Regions from separate parts of the Ensifer sp. YR511 genome, predicted to be linked through region 2. Evidence: predicted binding sites of a transcription regulator. Region 2 holds the regulator's gene; the other holds the start of a gene.
The links. Region 2 encodes LexA, which represses DNA repair genes until DNA is damaged. Its sites were predicted from a motif close to TGTTCNNNNTGTGTTCNG; they were not measured.
Positions count from the first base shown of each region.

Region 1: BLU15_RS31385 (ImuA family protein) is a predicted target of LexA. The motif match lies at 4,952-4,969, and genes of this name have one in related genera.

Region 1 is NZ_FNGR01000031.1:15,120-25,036, reverse strand. Features, by position in the region: gene BLU15_RS40700 (DUF982 domain-containing protein) at 78-212, opposite strand; gene panD (aspartate 1-decarboxylase) at 634-1,086, shown strand; gene BLU15_RS31410 (antibiotic biosynthesis monooxygenase) at 1,498-1,794, shown strand; gene BLU15_RS31405 (hypothetical protein) at 1,873-2,064, opposite strand; gene BLU15_RS31400 (hypothetical protein) at 2,095-2,373, opposite strand; gene BLU15_RS40695 (hypothetical protein) at 2,465-2,587, opposite strand; gene dinB (DNA polymerase IV) at 3,006-4,088, opposite strand; gene BLU15_RS31390 (SOS response-associated peptidase) at 4,088-4,786, opposite strand; gene BLU15_RS31385 (ImuA family protein) at 5,020-5,781, shown strand; gene BLU15_RS31380 (Y-family DNA polymerase) at 5,696-7,219, shown strand; gene BLU15_RS31375 (error-prone DNA polymerase) at 7,216-9,917, shown strand, end outside.
Region 2 is NZ_FNGR01000005.1:51,358-61,274, reverse strand. Features, by position in the region: gene BLU15_RS11730 (SAM-dependent methyltransferase) at 1-1,005, opposite strand, end outside; gene BLU15_RS11725 (cryptochrome/photolyase family protein) at 1,091-2,554, opposite strand; tRNA gene BLU15_RS11720 (tRNA-Asn) at 2,653-2,727, opposite strand; gene BLU15_RS11715 (hypothetical protein) at 2,887-3,180, shown strand; gene BLU15_RS11710 (thermonuclease family protein) at 3,403-4,137, shown strand; tRNA gene BLU15_RS11705 (tRNA-Cys) at 4,290-4,363, shown strand; gene BLU15_RS11700 (hypothetical protein) at 4,561-4,902, shown strand; gene lexA (transcriptional repressor LexA) at 4,991-5,713, opposite strand; gene BLU15_RS11690 (hypothetical protein) at 5,950-6,246, opposite strand; gene BLU15_RS11685 (hypothetical protein) at 6,570-7,202, shown strand; gene BLU15_RS11680 (hypothetical protein) at 7,329-7,922, shown strand; tRNA gene BLU15_RS11670 (tRNA-Ala) at 8,076-8,151, opposite strand; gene adhP (alcohol dehydrogenase AdhP) at 8,529-9,554, shown strand; gene BLU15_RS11660 (ethanolamine ammonia-lyase) at 9,716-9,917, shown strand, end outside.

The sequences.
Region 1 (9,917 bases), on a different contig from region 2:
CGAAGTCGGTGTGTCGACACCGCGCAAACGCTCTACGCTGGGCCGGATAGCCCCACGCTCCTAGGGACCTCGACACGTCATGATTGCTCGCTCATAGCTGCGTGCCGTATCGGCCATTCATGTTCGAGAAAATCCGGCGCGTCGTAAAACGATGCGAAAATGCGGTTTGTTCCTGGCTGCAGGCGAACCGATAGCGGAACCGTCGAAGGTATCTCAAGAAGCGCTAAATATCCTCCTTCGGCAAGCTAACGGGCTGAAAAATAAACTGAATTAGTCGTGTCGGGGGGCGGGCTAGTACATACGCCGTACGGATTGCGACAACGCGGGAGGGGAAAAGCGGTGCCGACACGATTAGGATCGTCATTCGAGCCGGTTGATATATTAGCAAAGCCGTACCGGAATTGTCGAAAGCGACCTTCCTTGCGGGCGGCTTTGTTCGTATCTGAGCGCATCGGCTTGGCCGATGGAGTTTTTCTTCCCCGCGTTCAGAGAGCCATCTGGGTGCGAACCTTGCCCCGCCTTCCCCGGCGGGGCCTTCTCTCTGCTTGGCGATTGGCCGTGCGCGAAGATTTCTGCCTCGTCGGCAGCGCCAGGGCGCGACGAAACCTGATCAACCGCGAGGTGTGAAAAAGCATGAGAAAGCTGGTCGCAGGGAAGCTCCATGGCATTTATGTCACCGAGGCGAACCTCAACTATCATGGGTCGATCACTCTTGACCCGGACCACTGTGAGGAGGCCGGCATCTTGCCGATGGAGTTCGTCGAGATCTGGAACAAGAATTCCGGGGCGCGCATCTCCACCTACGTCATCCTCGGTGAACGCGGTTCTAGGTGCTGCATCCTCAATGGTGCGGCCGCACGCACATGCCAGCCGGGCGACCAGATCATTATATGCAACTCGGTTTACCTCGACGAAAGCCGGCTTACTTCCTTGAAGCCGAAGGTACTGACCTTCGACGAAAACAACCGCGTGCAGGATCGCCTCAGCTACTCGGTTGAGGTCGATGCATCTGGCAAGTTCACTTTCGAAATCCTCGACGAGGCCGAGACGGCATTGCCGATACCGCTTATGGTGTCCGGCAGCTGATTGGATTTGGCCAAGAGGCAAGCCTGACGGCTGTGTCGTCGCCAAGGACAGAAACGCAGCGGTCGCGGCCTCGCCAGCAACACGGCGTTCGTTGTTGCTGAACCAGTTGCCGACGACCTTGCCGCACTGGAAGAAGAGAACCGCAGACTGCTGGCATATCGCCTTCGGCAAGAAAATACACAGCTACGAGCTATGCTTGAGCGGTTTGGAGCAACTAGCTGGCGCGCCGAGGCGGCGTCCGCACTCACTCAGAAGCTTTCCGATCCCGGACTAGTTTCCTCGAACTTTGGCCATATATCTCCGATTGGCGAGCCCGTTCTTGAGGCTTTCTCGGTCGGGTGCAGGCTCTAGCCAAAAGCGCAATTTGGACGGCAGATTATCAGAGGCAGAACAAGGCTCAGGGAGGCGCTCATGACCGCATTCAATGTCGTCCGCTTCAAGGTCAAGCCGGGGATGGCTGAGGCTTTTCTCGGCGCTCACCGGGACATAGCTCAAAGCTGGTCGGGTCTGCGTCATGCCAACATCATCGAGGCTGGCGAGGGACGATACTGCATTATCGCGGAATGGGAGAGCATGGAAGCATTGGCGGCGAGCCGGCCGCAGATGGTCGCCACGCTTGACAGCTTTCGTGAGACGCTCGAGGACCTCGGAGGAGGGCTCGGCGTAACCGACCCAATTGCAGGCCTGGTCGTCCTATCAGTGAAATAAACCGGAAGCGGGTTTGCCGTGGCGATGCGTCGTTGGGCTCAACATTAGCCGGCGATGCCACAAGACGTGTCTCGTCGTTTAATTGCGCTTTGCCGTTCGGGCACGTTCGCGCAGCATTTTCAGGTGCCTCCGCCGGATGTCATCGATGGAAATGTCACCCGCAATCCAGAGTCTGAGCAGAGCCTGGAACTCGGCGGTGTGGTCAATTGCAATGCCCCTTGCTTGCCACTTGGCAATCACACGATCGGCGATTTCTTTGCGGGTGGCCACGTCCTTTCCCCTTCCTGGTCTGCCCACTCATTATGGCGCGGGGCGCCCCTGCGACGTCAGTAGCAAGGATTGGTCTGGGCGCTCGCTCGCCGTCGAGGACTGCCGATAAGTGTTCGTCAGCCTTTCCGCAATTTGCATTGCTTGCTGCGCGGTCAATCTGAACTGCAGCGCCGACACGTTTTCGAGATCCGGATCGGCGCTGAATTCGATCCTCAGGAAAAGCTCGCCCGTCTCGTCGATTGCAGTGTTCCAGCAGACGACCGTTGATGCCCTTATGTTGCCGTGACCGTCCGTATTCCAGTCGATCATATTCGAACCTTTCCTCTTCGGGAAACAAGGACGCAGAGTTGGCCATCGTATCGATGAGCCGAACTCATCCGTTCACGGCGATTGCGTCGCTCTAGAGCGCACTTCCCATGACCTGGACTACAACGGCAACGACGGTGGCCGCCACAGTGAGCGCGGCGCCAAGACGTGCAACCTTCATCCGGCGATGCCGCGCGCCGCTCCAGTCATAACTCATCGCTTAACCTTGCGCTTGTGGTTGAGAGGTGCCTGGCTTTATGGGCAAAACCGCAACCCGTGGGCGGGGTTACGGTTCTGAGTTGCCGCTGTACGCTACAATTTGATTGGCGACTGAACAAAGTCTGCAAGGTTATGGTTAATTAAGAGTTTACTGAATAAGGTTCCCTGCAAAGGCCGCCCGTTCGGTGATCACGATTTCCATGATTTATACGAGTGAATGGAGTGAGCCTTGGTGGGTGCGGCTCGCGCTGCTGCATTCTCAATGGGCTGCACGGACGTGCCGTCATTTGCAACTCGGTCTGTCACGGCGAGGGGAAGCTGGCCGCATGACCCATCCCACTTTTGGTAGCCGGCGCATAGTTGATCCGCCAACCCTCATTCGGTCGTTCGGTGTCCTGGCAGACGAGTAAGCTGTTTTAGAGCGCGAAGGCAAGCTGTGGCTTGCTTTCGATCGTTGCTTCATCGAGTGACGACAGTGTCACGCCCAGCAACCGAATGCCTTTTGGGGCAGGGAAGAGTGGAGACAACAGCATCGTCATGACCGCGGCAAGCTCTGCGGCACTTGCGATAGGTGCCGCTGTTGTCTTGCTCCTAGTGATCTGAGTGAAATCCGCCCATTTCACCTTGAGCGTCGCGGTCTTGGCGCGAATGCCGTTCGCTTCGCAGTAGCGCCAGACCTTTTCGATCAGCGGTTCGAGGCCAGCCCTGGCGGTCTCGAAATCATGGACGTCTACGGAGAACGTGTCTTCCGCGCCGATGGACTTGCGCACCCGGTCGGCCTTCACTTGACGTTCGTCGACGCCGCGGGCGATCCAGTAGAAGTAAGGTCCCGATTTTCCGAAGTGTTGCTGCAAGAAGGCGATATCGTGATCCTTCAGATCGGCGCCCGTTTCAATCCCGAGCTTGTGCATGCGCTCGGCGGTTGCCGGACCGACGCCATGGAATTTCTTGACGGGCAGCGCCTCGACGAAGGCCGGACCGTTCTTTGGCGTGATGACGAAGAGGCCATCCGGTTTCCTCTGGTCGGACGCCATCTTGGCGAGGAACTTGTTATAGGAAACGCCGGCCGAAGCGGTCAGGCCTGTCCTTGCCTTGATCTTGGCGCGGATCTCCTCGGCGATCTCCGTCGCAAGTTCCATTCCCTTGAGGTTATCGGTGACATCAAGATAGGCCTCGTCGAGCGAGAGCGGTTCGATGAGCGGCGTGTATTCGGCAAAGATCGCGTGGATCTGCTGTGAGACTGCGCGGTAAGCATCGAAGCGCGGCGTCACAAAAATCAGCTCCGGGCATTTCCGCTTGGCGGTGACCGACGGCATGGCCGAATGGACGCCGTATTTGCGCGCCTCGTAGCTTGCGGCAGCCACGACGCCGCGCGCCTCGCCAAAGCCAACGGCAATCGGAAGCCCGCGAAGTACGGGATTGTCCCGCTGCTCCACCGAGGCGTAGAAGGCATCCATGTCGACATGGATGATCTTTCGCGTGCGCTCAGAGCGTTCCATCACCGATCACGCGACCCAACGACTGGTCGTAGCAGCAGGTCTTCTTCGGGCAGGGCGGCAGGAGGCTCGACGACAACAAGCATGTTGCCCGGAAGCGGCCGCTGCAGGTGCTTCACCTCGTCCCAGGATCCGGTGAGCCACAGATCGACCTCGTCAGGTGTGGTCAGGATCACCGGCATGGCCTTTTGATGGATTGGCGAGACGATCTCGTTCGGGGATGTGGTGAGGAAGCCGAAGAGCTCGTATTCGCGCTCACCATCGCGCACGCGCCTGACACCCTTCCATGGCGTCCAGAAGCCGGCGAAGAACATCAGCGGCCGCTCCTTAGTTCCGGCAAACCAGGCATTGGGGATTTTACCGCCGGGAACCTTGGCCGCCGGATCCGGCTCGGCGAAGGAGTTGAAGGGGACGACGCAGCGACTGGTCGCCCCGAGCCAGCGTCTCCAGTGCGGAGAGGCGACGTTTCGGATGTTGGTGACGCCGGGATCGTAGTTCTTCACGAAAGCGGGCGGCGAGGGCATGCCCCAGGTGACACGCGCGATCTCTCGCTCTCCGTCTTCGCCGACGCGGACTACGGGCGCCTGATAGCCGGGATAGACGTCATAGGATGGCTGGTTCCAGCCTGCCTTGTCGCGGAATGCCTTGGTGAATGCGATCACGGCATCACGTGTCGTCGTGATGTTGTAGAGATTGCACAAAGTTCAGTCTCCCTTTCTCACCTAGCTTCATATCAACGACTGCTCGCTTCTGTCCCCGTTCCCCGGCATTCGATCTGTTCATTGCACCAAGCAGCGTGTCCGTGCTGGCGTCTCGATCGCAATCAACAGTCTCTTTTCTGAACTTCGTTGACTCGCAACTCAAATAGGAACAAATAGAGAACATATCAACAGGAAGCGCTAATGCATAGCCCTAAGGAGTTGTTCCTTCCAAAATGCCCCGTCCAGTCGACAATACCGTCGTCTCAGAACTTCGCGAGCGCATCCAGCGCCTTGAAGGCGCAAGCGGCCGTGGACGACAGGTGCTGCCGTTTGGTGTCACCGAGATTGATCGGCGATTGCCGGGTGGGGGGCTTGTACTCGGCTCGTTGCATGAGGTCGCCGGCGGCGGCAACGGTGCGATCGACGGCGCGGCGGCGGCTCTCTTTTGCGCGGGCATTGCCGCCCGCTCGAAAGGCAAGGTGCTCTGGTGTGTGACGCGGCCCGATCTCTTCGCGCCGGCGCTGGCTCAAGTCGGTCTTTCGCCGAGCCGCGTCATCTATGTGGAGGCCGGCGACGAAAAGGCGCTTCTTTCCTGCATGGAAGAGGGGCTTCGCCACGGCGGCCTCGGTGCCGTCGTCGGCGAGCTCGCGCGCCTTTCGATGACCGCCTCGCGCCGCTTGCAGCTTGCAGCCGAGAGTTCCGGCACGTTGGGCATTGCGATCCGCCGCTGGCGACGACAGGCCGAAGCCTCGGATTTCGGGCAGCCGACGGCATCGGTCACGCGCTGGCGCGTGTCCGTCCTGCCATCCGTCCCCTTGCCGGTTCCAGGCGTCGGCCGCGCGCGCTGGCTCGTCGAACTCATCCGCTGCCGTGCCGGCGAAAGTGCAGATTTCGAAGTGGAGGCCCCAGATGCCAAGGGTCGTATCGCTCTTCCTTCCGAGCTGGCCCACGGATCGCCTGAGGCGCAAGCTCGGCGACGCAGCTCCGCCGGCTGAAACGCCTCTCGTCCTCGTCGGTCGCGAACAGCGAAGGCGTGTGGTGCTCTCGGTAAATGCCGCGGCGATTGCCGCAGGCCTGAGACCCCGCATGGCCGCCACGAAAGCCCAGGCGCTCGTCGCAGGTCTTGTCGTCATGGACGCCGATCCGGCCGCCGATCAAGAAGCGCTCGAACGCCTGGCGCTCTGGGCGCTGCAGCGCTATGCGCCGATCGTAGCCGCCGATCCGCCCGATGGCCTGGTGATCGATACGACCGGTGCCGATCACCTGCATGGCGGCGAGGACTTGATGCTGTCAGGCATGGTCAACCGGTTCTTCGGATCCGGCATCGAGGCGCGGGCTGCGGTTGCCGATACCTGGGGGGCGGCCCATGCCGGCGCCCGGTTTCTCGCTCATCCGACGCTGGTTGTCGCTCCGGGGGCGCAGCAGGAAACCATCCGTGACCTGCCCGTCGCAGCGCTTCGCCTCGATCCTGCAATCGTCCATGGCCTTCGCGTGCTGGGCTTCAACACGATCGGTGAGGTGGCCGGCGTGCCGCGGGCGCCGCTTGCCCTTCGATTTGGACCCGAACTTGGCCGTCGCATCGACCAGGCCATGGGAGAGGTTGCCGAGCCGATCGATCCGGTCCGCACGCCTGAACTTATCGAAGTTCGCCGTTCCTTCGGTGAACCGATTGCGGCCGCCGAGACGATTGCGCGCTATGCCGCGAAGCTTGTGGGCGCGCTCTGTCTGGTACTGGAAGAAAGAGGCCTCGGCGCGCGGCGCGTCGACCTTCTCTTCCATCGCGTTGATAACACCTACCAGGCGATCCGCGCAGGCACCGCGACGCCCGTTCGCGACGCCAAGCGCCTGATCCGGCTCATCACTGATAGGATCGAGACGATCGATCCGGGCTTCGGGATCGAAATCATGTCGCTGACGGCAACCCACGCCGAGCCGCTGGTGGCAAGACAGGTCGTTTCCTCGCTGGTCGAGGAACCGGAGGCCGATGTTTCCGGCCTGATCGACATCCTGGGAAACCGCATCGGCGCACGCCGGCTGTATCGTTTTCAACCGGTCGCCAGCGACGTGCCCGAACGCTCCATCAACCGCATCGCGCCGATGGCGCCGGACGAAGGTCTCGCCTGGCCCGGCTATTGGCCAAGACCGGTGCGCTTGCTTCTCCATCCTGAAGCGATCGAGACGATGGCGCTTCTGCCCGATCATCCGCCGGTCAGTTTCACATGGCGTGGCGTGCGCCGACGGGTGAAACGTGCCGACGGCCCCGAACGCGTCTTCGGCGAATGGTGGAAGCGCGATGCCGAGCTCGTCGCCGTACGCGACTATTTCCAGGTCGAGGATGACGCCGGCGAGCGCTACTGGATTTATCGCGCCGGCGACGGCGAACACAGCGAGACCGGCAGCCACCAATGGTTCCTGCACGGGATTTTCGGATGACGACGCCGCTTTATGCCGAGCTGCAGGTGACCTCGCATTTCTCCTTCCTGCGCGGCGCATCCTCCTGCGAAGAGCTATTCCAACGTGCCGCCGAACTTAGGCTCGAGGCGCTGGCCATTGCCGATCGCAACAGCCTCGCCGGCATCGTGCGAGCGCACCAGGCGGCCAAGGATGTCGGCGTGCGGCTGGTCGTCGGCTGCCGCCTCGATCTTGAAGGCGATCTATCGGTCCTCGTCTTTCCGACTGACCGGCCGGCCTATGCGCGGCTTTGCCGGCTGCTGTCGCTCGGCAAGAAGCGCGGCGGCAAGGCGAAATGCCGGCTTGCCTGGTCCGATCTCGTTGCCTATGGCGAGGGACTGATCGCGGTTCTCCTTCCCGATGCCGCTGACGAGGACTGCGCGCGGGAGCTGCGCCGTCTGAGGCAAGAATTCGGCGACCGCGCCTACCTGGCGCTGACACTCCGGCGCCGGCCGAACGACCAGCTGCGCCTTCATCAACTCTCCAACCTGGCAGCTTCAATCGGCGTGCCGACGGTCGTCACCAACGACGTGCTGTTTCATGTGCCGGACCGGCGCATCCTGCAGGATGTCGTCACCTGCATTCGCCACAACATCATGATCGACGAGGCCGGTTTCCGCCGCGAGCGCCACGCCGACCGCTACCTGAAGCCGCCCGAGGAAATGGCGCGGCTCTTTGCGCGCTACCCCGAAGCGCTTACCCGCACCATCGAGATCCTGGAGCGATGCCGGTTTTCGCTCGACGAGCTCGCCTATCAATATCCGGAGGAGCGATCCAATCCTGCACTGACAGCCCAACAGACACTGGCGCAACTGACCTGGGAAGGTGCAGCCTGGCGTTACCCAGAAGGGTTGCCGGAAAAAGTCCGCAAGAACCTCGAGCACGAACTGCGGCTGATCGAGAAGCTTCAATATGCGTCCTACTTCCTGACAGTGAATTCGATCGTGCGTTTTGCCCGTTCAAGGGACATTCTATGCCAGGGCAGAGGATCGGCCGCCAATTCGTCTGTCTGTTATGTGCTCGGCATCACCTCGATCGACCCTGAAATCAACGACCTCCTGTTCGAGCGCTTCGTCTCCGAGGAACGGCGCGAGCCGCCTGACATTGACGTCGACTTCGAGCACGAGCGCCGCGAGATCGTCATGCAATGGGTCTTCGAGACCTATGGCCGTGATCATGCGGCCCTTTGCTCCACGGTCATCCGCTATCGGTCGAAAGGCGCCATCCGCGATGTCGGCAAGGCGCTTGGGCTGCCCGAGGACATGACGAAGATGCTGTCGTCGCAGGTCTGGGGCTGGGGCGAGGACATCGGCGAAAAACATGCCGAGGGGCTCAATCTCAACCTGTCCGATCGGCGCCTGCGCCTCACGCTCGATCTGGCCCGGCAGCTGATGGGGGCGCCGCGTCACCTGTCGCAGCATCCGGGCGGCTTCGTCCTGACGAACGATCGCCTCGACGAGCTCGTCCCGATCGAACCGGCGGCCATGGCCGACCGGCAGGTGATCGAATGGGACAAGGACGATATCGATATCCTGAAGTTCATGAAGGTCGATTGCCTGGCGCTCGGTATGCTCTCGTGCATGAAGCGCGGCTTTGATCTGCTGGCCGAACACAAGGGCATCAATCTTGATCTCGCGAGCATCCCGGCCGAAGATCCGCGCACTTACGCCATGATCCGCCGGGCCGACACACTCGGTACCTTTCAGATCGAAAGCCGCGCGCAGATGTCGATGCTGCCGAGGATCAAGCCGCGTACCTTCTATGACCTCGTCATCGAGGTGGCGATCGTGCGCCCCGGCCCGATCCAGGGCGACATGGTGCATCCCTATCTTCGCCGGCGCGAGGGCAAGGAGGCGGTGATTTACCCGAAGCCGGAACTGGAGCAGGTGCTTGGAAAGACGCTCGGTGTGCCGCTCTTCCAGGAACAGGCGATGCGGGTCGCCATCGAATGCGCCGGGTTCACGCCGGGCGAAGCCGATCAATTGCGCCGCGCCATGGCGACCTTCAAGCATACCGGCGGTGTTTCGAAGTTCGGCGAGAAGCTCGTCCGGGGCATGGTCGCAAACGGCTATGAGCCGGACTTTGCGATTAAGACCTTCAAGCAGCTCGAAGGTTTCGGCAGCTACGGGTTTCCGGAAAGCCATGCCGCGTCCTTCGCGCTGATTGCCTATGCCTCCTCCTGGCTCAAATGCTGGCATCCGGATGTCTTCTGCGCAGCACTTCTGAATGCCCAACCGATGGGCTTTTACGCCCCGGCCCAGATCGTGCGGGACGCGCGCGACCATGGCGTCGAGGTCCGGCCTGTGTGTGTGAACGCCAGCCGCTGGGATTGCACGCTCGAGGCAACGGGGGATGAAAGCCGCTTTGCCGTTCGCCTTGGTCTTCGCATGGTCAAGGCGCTGGCGAACGCTGACGCCGCGGCAATCGTTGCCTCGCGCGACGAAAGGCCTTTCGAGACCGTCGACGAACTCTGGCGCCGGGCAGGCGTTCCGGCCGCCTCTTTGGTCCAGCTTGCCGAAGCCGATGCCTTCCAACCTTCGCTCAAGCTTGCGCGACGCGAGGCACTCTGGGCGATCAAGGCGCTGCGCGACGAGCCGCTGCCGCTCTTTGCCGCGGCCTCTGAGCGTGAAAGCCGGACGGTCGCGGAACTGGATGAGCCATCAGTGGCGCTAAGGCCGAT
Region 2 (9,917 bases):
CAGCATGCCGCCCGGGAAGACGTATTTCTGGATGAAATCCGGATTGGAACGATACTCCTCGTAGGATTCGGGCTTGATCGTGATGATCTGCAGTCCGGCCTTGCCCCCGGGTTTCAGGCACCGCTTCAGCTGCGAGAAATAGGTTGCCCAGAATTTTTCGCCGACGGCCTCGAACATCTCGATCGAGACGATGCGGTCATAGGTACCCCTTTCTTCACGATAGTCCTGGAACTTCAATTCGACCCGGTCGGCAAGGCCCGCACGCTGCATGCGTTCGCGTGCGAAGGCCAGTTGCTCGCGGCTGATCGTCAGCCCGGTGATCTTGCAGCCGATTTCCGTTGCCGCAAATTCGGCAAAGCCGCCCCAGCCGCAGCCGATCTCAAGCACATGATCGCCGGTGCGCAGGTTCGTCGCTTCCGCGAGCGCGCGGTATTTGGCTTTCTGCGCTGAGCGCAGATCATTGGCGCCCGTTGCATAAAGCGCAGACGAATAGGTCATGCTCGGATCCAGCCATTCGCTGTAGAAGGCGTTGCCGAGGTCGTAATGGGCCGAGATGTTGCGGCGCGCGCCGGAGTGGGTGTTGGCATTGCGCCAGTGCAGGAACTTGTCGAAAAGGCGCAGGAGCCCGCGCGCACGGTTCGGAAAATTCCTGCCGATTTCGGCGTTGACGAGGAACAGTTCGAGAAAGGCGCCGACATCGGGACTGTCCCAGTCGCCGTCGATGTAGCTTTCCGCAGCCCCGATGGTGCCGCCCGAGATAGCACGCTGCGGCAGGTTCCAGTTGTTGAGGTTGAGGATGGCGCTGGGGCCGGCCCTGGCGCCTTTGATCACCAGCCTGCGGCCGTCTGGCGTGGCGAGCATCAACGTTCCCACCTGAAGGTGCACCAGGGCGCCAAGCACCATGCGCGCCTTGAGCGGAAATTCCCGCACGGCCGTCGCCAGATTTTCGGAAGATAGCTCCACCGCACCGGCAAATGCAGCAAAATCGGCTTCCAGGTTACGCATACACCACCCCCTCAGCTGTTGCATCCGTAACGTGAGCCTAGCCGCAATCGGGCGAGACGCCAACTGAGGAATTCTACCGGAGGCTCTACGTCTCCTCGGAAACTCCCGGTGCGCTTGTGATCTGCCGGAAGGCTGCCAGTGCCCGATCGCGGGCAAGGGCATGGTCGACGATCGGTTTCGGGTAGGTCGTGCCGAGTTCGATGCCGGCTTCGGCAAGGGTCGTGGCGGGCGCTGCAAAGGGGCGATGGACATAGCGCGGGTGGAGGCGCTCCAGCTCTGGCACGAAGCGCTTCACATAGAGACCGTCGGGATCGAATTTCTCCCCTTGCAGGAGCGGGTTGAAGATGCGGAAGAACGGTGCGGCGTCCGCGCCCGATCCGGCGACCCATTGCCAGCTTGCGGCATTGTTGGCCGGATCCGCGTCGACCAGCGTGTCACGGAACCAGGCTTCTCCCTTGCGCCAGTCGACGAGCAGGTCCTTGATGAGAAAGGAGGCGACAATCATGCGAACGCGATTGTGCATGTAGCCGTGGCGCCATAGCTGGCGCATGCCGGCATCGACGATCGGGTATCCGGTGAGCCCTCTGGTCCATCGAGTAAAATCGTCCTCGTCGTTCAGCCAGTGGAAGCGGTCGAATCGACGGTCGAGGTTGCGGCGGCCAAGCTCAGGATAATGAAACAGCAGATGATAGGAGAATTCGCGCCAGGCGAGTTCCTTGCGGAAGGTGGCCGCCCCTTCGCCGCTATCGGCCTGGGGCCCAGCTGCCGCATGCCAGGCCTGCGCCGGCGAAATTTCGCCAAAGGCGAGATGAGGCGAGAGCAGGGATGTGCCATCCGCGTCGGGAATGTCGCGGCAGCGTTTGTAGGCGTCGAGCTTCTCATCGACGAATTCTTCGAGACGGGTGGCCGCACCGTCTTCGCCCGGCGTCCAGACCTCGCTGAATGTCGCCGCCCAGTCCGGTTTCGTCGGCAGCAGCGACCAGTCGTCAAGGCGTTCCGATCGCGGCCATGCTCCCGGGGCTGCGATATGGTGCGGCCGGTCGATCGGCGGTGCTGGCTCGTTTTTCAGTTCGAGCGCGCGCCAGAACGGCGTGAACACGCGGTAGGGGCCGCCCGTCGTCGTCAGCAGCCGCATGGGCTCATGCAGCAATTGTCCTGCAAAGCTCTCCGCGATGATTCCCCGCTCGGCCAGCGCCTTCTTGAGCGCGGTATCCGTGGCGATGCCGTTCGGGTCGTAGCGCCGGTTCCAGTAGATGCGCTCCGCACCGCTTGCGCGCGCAATCTCGACAATCACGTCAAGCGGCGCGCCTGATCGAAGAACGAGGCGAGAAGCGTGCCGCGCGAGACTTGCGCCCAAGGCCTCGAGCGAATGGTGCAGCCACCACGCCTGCGCCGCCCCGAGCGGACCGTTGCCGCTGTCGGCGGGTTCGCGAATATAGAGGGGAATGACGGCTGCCTCGCCGGCGGCAGCCGAGAGGGCGCGATTGTCGGCCAGGCGGAGATCCTTGCGGAACCAGACGATGATGGGCGGCGCCGCGGCCTTTGTCATAAAGAACCATCGGGGGGTTGGGGATTGATCACTTGGAGAACATAGGTGCAAAATGAAAAAAAGCCATTCGCATCGCTGCAAATGGCTCTTTTAGAAAGTGGCTCCCCGGGCCGGATTCGAACCGGCGACCTGTCGATTAACAGTCGAATGCTCTACCGCTGAGCTACCAGGGATCATCCGCGCCGCTGTTGTGCTGTGCGCTTCAGAAGTGAGGCTGCTAATACGCATGCTTTTCTGATTTGCCAAGCGCTTTTTTCAAAAAAAATGACAAGTTCCGTTGCGAGGCTGTGGAGAAGTCCCCAATTGTGGGAAAACACGCCGGATAGGGAATGATGAATAAAAACAGGAAGCAGACGCATTTCGGCATTGATCCGCAAACACGACAAGTCGTGCTGGGAAAATGGCGTATCGCGTTGCCCGACTCGCCCCTGCTGCGGATCCTGCTGGGTTCGCTGCTGGTGTTTTGTGGTTTTCTCGGTTTCTTGCCCGTGCTGGGCTTCTGGATGATACCGTTGGGCCTGATCGTGCTTTCCCACGACATTCCCTCGGTTCGCCGCCGCCGTCGTCGTCTGGCCGTCTGGTGGGCGCGCTGGCGCGGGAAGGCCAACTCCTCGAACGGCTCCTGAGGCGGACGCCGATTTAACGATCTTGTTGTCGAGGGCAGGGCGGTCGGCAGTTTTCGGTTCCTCGCGGCCGTCCCGTAGCAATTCCGAATCTCTCAACAAGGGCCGTGGCCGCGCAGGCGAATGACCGGTTCCTCGCGGTCTTCCCCTCTGTTGGGGTGCCCTCGAAAACTTTTCGGCAACCCATCAAACGCATAATGCGGTCTCGAATCAGGATGGGGACCGATGGCCAAAGCCACTACGAAACGTCGACGCCGCAGTTCGGGCCGAAGCACCAGCAAACAGGGCGGCATGGCGCCGTGGTATCTGGCCGCAGCGCTCACCCTTGGCGGCGTCATGGCCCACGACCATCGCGCCGAGTTGCGGCACTGGCCGGTGGTTTCCGATGTCATGGCCTTTGCATCGCGATCGGAAACGAAGCCGAAGCCTCAGCGCGCGGTTCCTGAAGCGCAGGAGCGCGTTGCGCAGCAGGCGGATAGGCACAAACCAAATCCGAAGCCCAACCCGGCGACGAAGGTTGTCCTGGCCGCCCCGGTGCCGTCGGTGAATGTCGGCGTCACGCCGCCAACCCCTCTCGTGCGGCCGAATGAAGAGGTGAAGACGGCATCCATCCGTACCGATCAGTTCTATTTTTGCGGCATTCGCAACGACAACTGCGTGATCGATGGCGCGACCTTCGTCTTCCATGGCGAGACGATCCGCGTCGCCGATGTCGATGCACCGCGAATCCGCCAGGCAAGCTGCGACAAGGAGCGTTCGCGCGGCTTCTACGCCAAGCAGCGCCTGCGCGAATTGCTGAATGCAGGCGACTTCAGGCTGATCTCGGCGGGAGGGCGATCAGATGCCAAGGCCGGCGAGAAACTGCGCCTGGTCACCCGCGGTGACCAATCTCTTGGACGTGTACTCGTTTCCGAGGGGCTCGTGCGGCCGTGGGAAGGGCGCCCGACGCCCTGGTGCTGAGATCAGCTGGGAGACGCTCGGCGGACATCGTCGATCGTTCTGTGGAAAGTATCCGTCCTGCAATTCGACGGCGCGTTTTTCAGAAAATGCCTCTTGCGGTTTTTCTGCAATCATTCTAAATCCGCGCCAACGCTTGGTTATCCGAGCTGTGAGGCCTCGTGGCGGAGTGGTGACGCAGAGGACTGCAAATCCTTGTACCCCGGTTCAATTCCGGGCGAGGCCTCCAAAAATCTCACCTCGTTAAATTTGGTTTGGCGTTCTGCCTTAGGGCAGCGCGGTAAAATTCGCGACACGTCCGCGCAAGCCACGTCTCCTATGCCTCCGTCGGATCTTATCGCTTCGGTGAATTCGGTAGAGGGGGAACGATGACTCCGCTGAGATCAACCGCATCGGTAGCGTCCGTCAACATTAAGAACGGAGGCAATGGCATCAATGAAAAAGAGACTGATCCTGACGGCGTTGGCGTGTTTTGCGGCGACCGCTATGGAGGCGCGCGCGGACGACCTGGTTTTCCAGCTGAAGAACAACACCGGCGCGGTACTGACGAATTTCTATACGTCGCCGGTCGGCGTCAATGAATGGGAAGACGATGTTTTCGGTCGGCAGGTCCTGAACCCCGGCGAGAGCATGGAGATCACCATTGCCGACGGGCGGGACGTCTGCAAATACGACATGCGATTCGAATTCGAGGAAGGCTCGGCCCTCGATACGACCGAGGACACGCAGGATCTCTGCGAACTCGGCGAATACACGATCCACGAATAAGCGATCTGGATTTCAGGTCGCCTTAAATGGAAAGAGCCTCGCCACTTTCAGTGGCGAGGCTCTTTTGATTCGGCGTTCTGCCTGGAATTCAATGGTAGCGGCGGATCAGCCCGACGAGCTTGCCCTGGATTTTCACGCGATCCGGTCCGAAAATGCGCGTCTCGTAGGCGGGGTTGGCCGCTTCGAGCGCAATCGACGCGCCCTTGCGACGGAAGCGCTTCAGCGTCGCTTCCTCGTCGTCCACGAGCGCCACGATGATGTCGCCGGGATTGGCCGAGTTGCCGTTGCGGATGATCACCGTGTCGCCATCGAAGATGCCGGCCTCGATCATCGAATCGCCCTTTACTTCGAGGGCGTAATGCTCGCCGCTGCCGATCATGTCGAGCGGAACGGTAATGTCATGGGTGTTGTTCTGGATCGCCGAGATCGGCACGCCGGCAGCGATGCGGCCCATCACCGGGACGGAAACAGACGTGCTTTCGGCGACCGTCGCCGGCTTCGGCGTGGCAGGAGCGGCGGCCGGCGGCTTTCCGAGGCTGCCCTCGATCACGCTCGGCGAGAAGCCTCTGCGCGGCTGTTGCTGGCCGGCGGCGTAGGCTTCCGGAAGCTTGATGACTTCGAGCGCGCGCGCCCGGTTCGGCAACCGGCGAATGAACCCGCGCTCTTCGAGCGCCGTGATCAAACGGTGAATGCCGGACTTCGACGCCAGGTCGAGCGCATCCTTCATTTCATCGAAAGACGGCGGTACGCCCGACTCCTTCATGCGTTCGTGGATGAACAGAAGCAATTCCTGTTGCTTGCGGGTCAGCATGGCACGTCGCTCCAGAGGCGTGAAACAAATCAAGAACAGACACTATCTGTTCCATATGTGTTCCGCAAGTGCCTAAAATTCCGTGAATTCAGGCAATTGGCTGCTTCTGTGGGGGGCGATTGGTCACTTTTGCGGGAGCGGGGCGGTTTTCGGCGACGGTTGCGTCCCAAAACAGCGCCGGGCAGGCCGGTCGCGCGCGTGATTCGAACGAATCGCGGCTCTCTTCGCGGAGAGACTTAAGTCGCTTGCGAGGCCGAGCAGGCGTCTTCGAACTCCTTCACCGTCTCGGCGCTGTTGTCTTCCGGAAGCACTGCGTCGGCCGCATCGGTCGCAACGGGCGTATCGCCGTCATAAACGAAGGACTGGATGTAGAACGCGAGCGCGCCCTTCCAAACATTGCGTCCATCGATCTGATGGCACGGTACGGCCCGTTCGAAATCGGTCTGGAGTTCATCCACCGTCGCGGCACTGAGCTTGACGTCAGGCATATTGGGCGATGCGACTATCGAAGCGAGAAGCAGGGCGGCAAGCACGGTGATCGTCCACTTGATGAAGGGGTGGGACTACGGGTTGGTAAACGATGTGAACCGCGCTTTCGTTCCGAAGTCCAGCAAGCATGGCGATCACTCTGCCATGTTCAACAGCTCTTTGCCCGCAGGCTGTGGCTGATTTGCGCCAGCCGCTCCATCTCAACCTCGTCTCGGCCGTTCTTCATGGACCGGCGCGGAGAATGCATCGGAGCTGCCAGCTTTCGCATCGGGCCTGGGGCGCGCAAAAATCCCTGCGGGGAAGGGCCTTCGCCGTCTCGACAGGCCTCTAAAAAAAGATAACTTTGCGTGGAAAGTGGGGTGGTTGCATGCATAGATTGTCGTTGGTGGTGCTCGGCCTGTTGCTCACGGCTGGAGCGGCGTCTGCCGAAGAAGGGCGTTCGAATATCTGGAAACGGATCAACGCCTGGACGGTGGGATCCGATCCTTCCCTGGGAGGCTCGTGTTACGCGGCGACGAGCTATGACGCCGGCGCTATCCTTCGTATCGGCTTTTATCCGCGGGGATCGACGAACCTGGCGTTTCTTTCGATCGGCAATGCCGAATGGAAATCCATCGAGCCGCAGCGGGAATACGATGTTGCCTTGCAGCTCGACCGTGGTCGTCAGTGGCCGGCCGTTGCGTTCGGTGTTGATCTGACCGGCGCCAAGGCCCTTGTCGTCAACTTTTCCAACACCGACTTCTTTACCGAATTCGTTCGCAAGAACACCTTGGCGCTGGCCTTCGAGGGGCGCGTCGTCGCGAGCCTAAGCCTGCGTGATTCGATGAAGGCGGTAAGCGAGATGTTCAAGTGCCAGGAGGCGGTGAGCGCCTTGATCCCGAATGGCGGTCAGGGAGCGGCGAACGATCCCTTTGCGGGCGCCGGTGGCAATGCGCCGAACAACGATCCCTTTGCCGGCGGCGGCCAGACCAAGTCATCGAAAGATCCTTTCGCCATGTGATGGGCAGTCCGCTTGCCGCGGAGAGGTGAATATTCCTAAAATATTGCCTGGGATCGGCTAGGCACCCTCGACAGCGATGCGGGGACCTATCAAAATGCGGGCAAACGGGGGTTTTGCATGCGTAGATTGCTGGTCGGATTGGTAAGCTGTCTGATCGCCGCGGGATCGGCCGCGGCTGAGGAGTCCGAAATCATCAAGTGGAAGGATGTCGACGGCTGGACCGTTGCTTCCGACACCTCGATGGAGGGCTCCTGCTTCATCTCGTCGGTATTCGACGGCGGGGTCACCTTGCGCCTTGGGTTCTATCCCAAGGGCTCCGAGTCGCCGCTCTATATGAGCTTCGCCAGCGACGACTGGAGGTCGCTCGAGGTCGGCAAAGAGTACGACCTGACCTTCCGCTTCGACAAGACCGATCCCTGGAGCGCTTCGGCGACCGCTGCCGGTGATGCGAGCGGAAAGTTTCTGTTCGTGAACGTCACCGACGCCGAGTTCCTGACGGGCTTCGTGCGCAAGCGGGCCTTGGCCATCGCGTTTGAAGATCGCGTCATCGCAAATCTCAGCCTGCGCGGCACCGGCCCGGCGGCCGACGAGCTGATGAAGTGCCAGCGGGCGGTCGACGAGATTATCGCCGACGAGGGCCGCAAGTCCAAGGAGAAGAAAGCCGACCCGTTCAGTGCACCGAGCGAGAAGCGATCGGCGCGGGATCCGTTCAGCCTCTGAAAACAGGTGGCCACGGGATCGGGCAGCGTTTCGCGAAGGCCGAACGGTGGCTTAGCATGGTGGTGTCCCCGAAAAGACTCGAACTGGCGATCTGCTGATGACAAATCAGCCGCTGTTCCGATACCTCGGCAACCGGGCACCTTCTGATCGTTTTGGTGGAGCCGAAGGGAGTCGAACCCTCGACCTCCGCAGTGCGATTGCGGCGCTCTCCCAACTGAGCTACGGCCCCGTAGCATTCAGTCAACACGACCGGCGCCGATCCTGTCAATACGCGCGCCAGCGCGCCCGCTCGAACGCCGTTGCACGATATGCGTTGTTCGATCCGGCCGGGCGCCGAAGGCGGTCGGTCTCTGAACCGCTTCTGCACTCCACCCATTGTCGAACTCTGCCGGCGGGTTTACGCTGCAACCTGACGATGGCGCTACGTGAACCACGTTGAAGTGTTGGCGGTATACGCCAAGCAGGAAATGACGTCCGGGCACTGGCTGTGAGCGCCATGATGCTCGAGCCAATTACACGATTTTCGTATGTGAGATAGGCCCCTGCCGGCCCACTGTTCCCATAAGAAACCTCTCCGTGGCCCGGCGATTGGAGGAGGATTGGCAAATGGCTCAGGCGATGAAGGCAGCCGTCGTTCGGCAATTCGGCGCGCCCCTGACGATCGAAGAAGTGGCGGTGCCCACGCCGCAGCCGGGACAGATCCTCGTGAAGTACGAAGCAACGGGCGTTTGCCATACCGATCTCCATGCTGCAAATGGCGACTGGCCGGTGAAGCCCAGCCCACCGTTCATTCCCGGGCACGAGGGGGTCGGCTATGTCTCGGCGGTCGGCGCCGGTGTCAAAAGAGTGAAAGAGGGCGACAGGGTCGGCGTTCCCTGGCTTCACAGCGCCTGCGGCTACTGTCCGCATTGCCGCACCGGTTGGGAGACGTTGTGTGCGGCCCAGTCGAACACGGGATACTCGGTCAACGGGACGTTCGCCGAATATGGCCTGGCGGATCCTGATTTCGTCGGCAGCCTGCCCAATGGGCTGGAGTTCGGTCCTGCCGCGCCGGTTCTGTGTGCCGGGGTCACCGTTTACAAGGGGTTGAAGGAAACGGAAGTCCGTCCCGGTGAATGGGTTGCCATCTCCGGCATCGGGGGGCTTGGCCACATGGCCGTGCAGTACGCAAAGGCGATGGGCATGCATGTCGTCGCGGCGGACATCTTCGACGACAAGCTGGCACTTGCAAAGCAATTGGGCGCCGACCTGACAGTCAACGGCAAGGCCAAGGATGCGGTCGAGCAGGTGATCAAGGCCACCGGCGGCGTGCATGGAGCGCTTGTGACTGCAGTCTCGCCCGCAGCGATGGAACAGGCGTTCGGTTTCCTGCGTTCGCGCGGCACCATGGCGCTCGTCGGCCTGCCCCCAGGTATGATCTCGGTGCCGGTCTTTGAGACTGTTCTTAAGCGCATCACCGTGCGTGGATCGATCGTCGGCACCCGCCAGGACCTGGAAGAGTCGCTCCAGTTCGCCGCTGAAGGCAAAGTCGCGCCGCATTTCTCGTGGGATAGCCTCGAGAATATCAACGAGATCTTCCGCCGCATGGAAGCCGGGAAGATCGACGGTCGCATCGTGATGAGCCTGCAGTAATCGACTTTGACAGGCCCGGCTGGTCGAGGCTTGCCGGGTCCGTGTCGATGCCCAAGCGACACGTGTCGAGCATTTACTCTTATGCGCCTTCCTTAGATCGCCGGTCACCAGAGGGCCGTCGGGCGAGATGCCGATAGACCTTTTGCAGAAAGGAAATGGCAATGAGCAAAGGCATGTTCTCAGACCAGCATGCACTGTCCAGGCGCGATCTCCTGCTGGTGGCGGGAACTGCGGCGGCCACGCTTACAGCCTACAGTCATGCTGCCCGTGCCGCGCCAGGCCCAAGCAACCTCGTGATCGACGACGTGAAGCAGGATGAGGATGTCTTTGCCTATATCAGCAGGATCAAGGGCGGCTTTGACG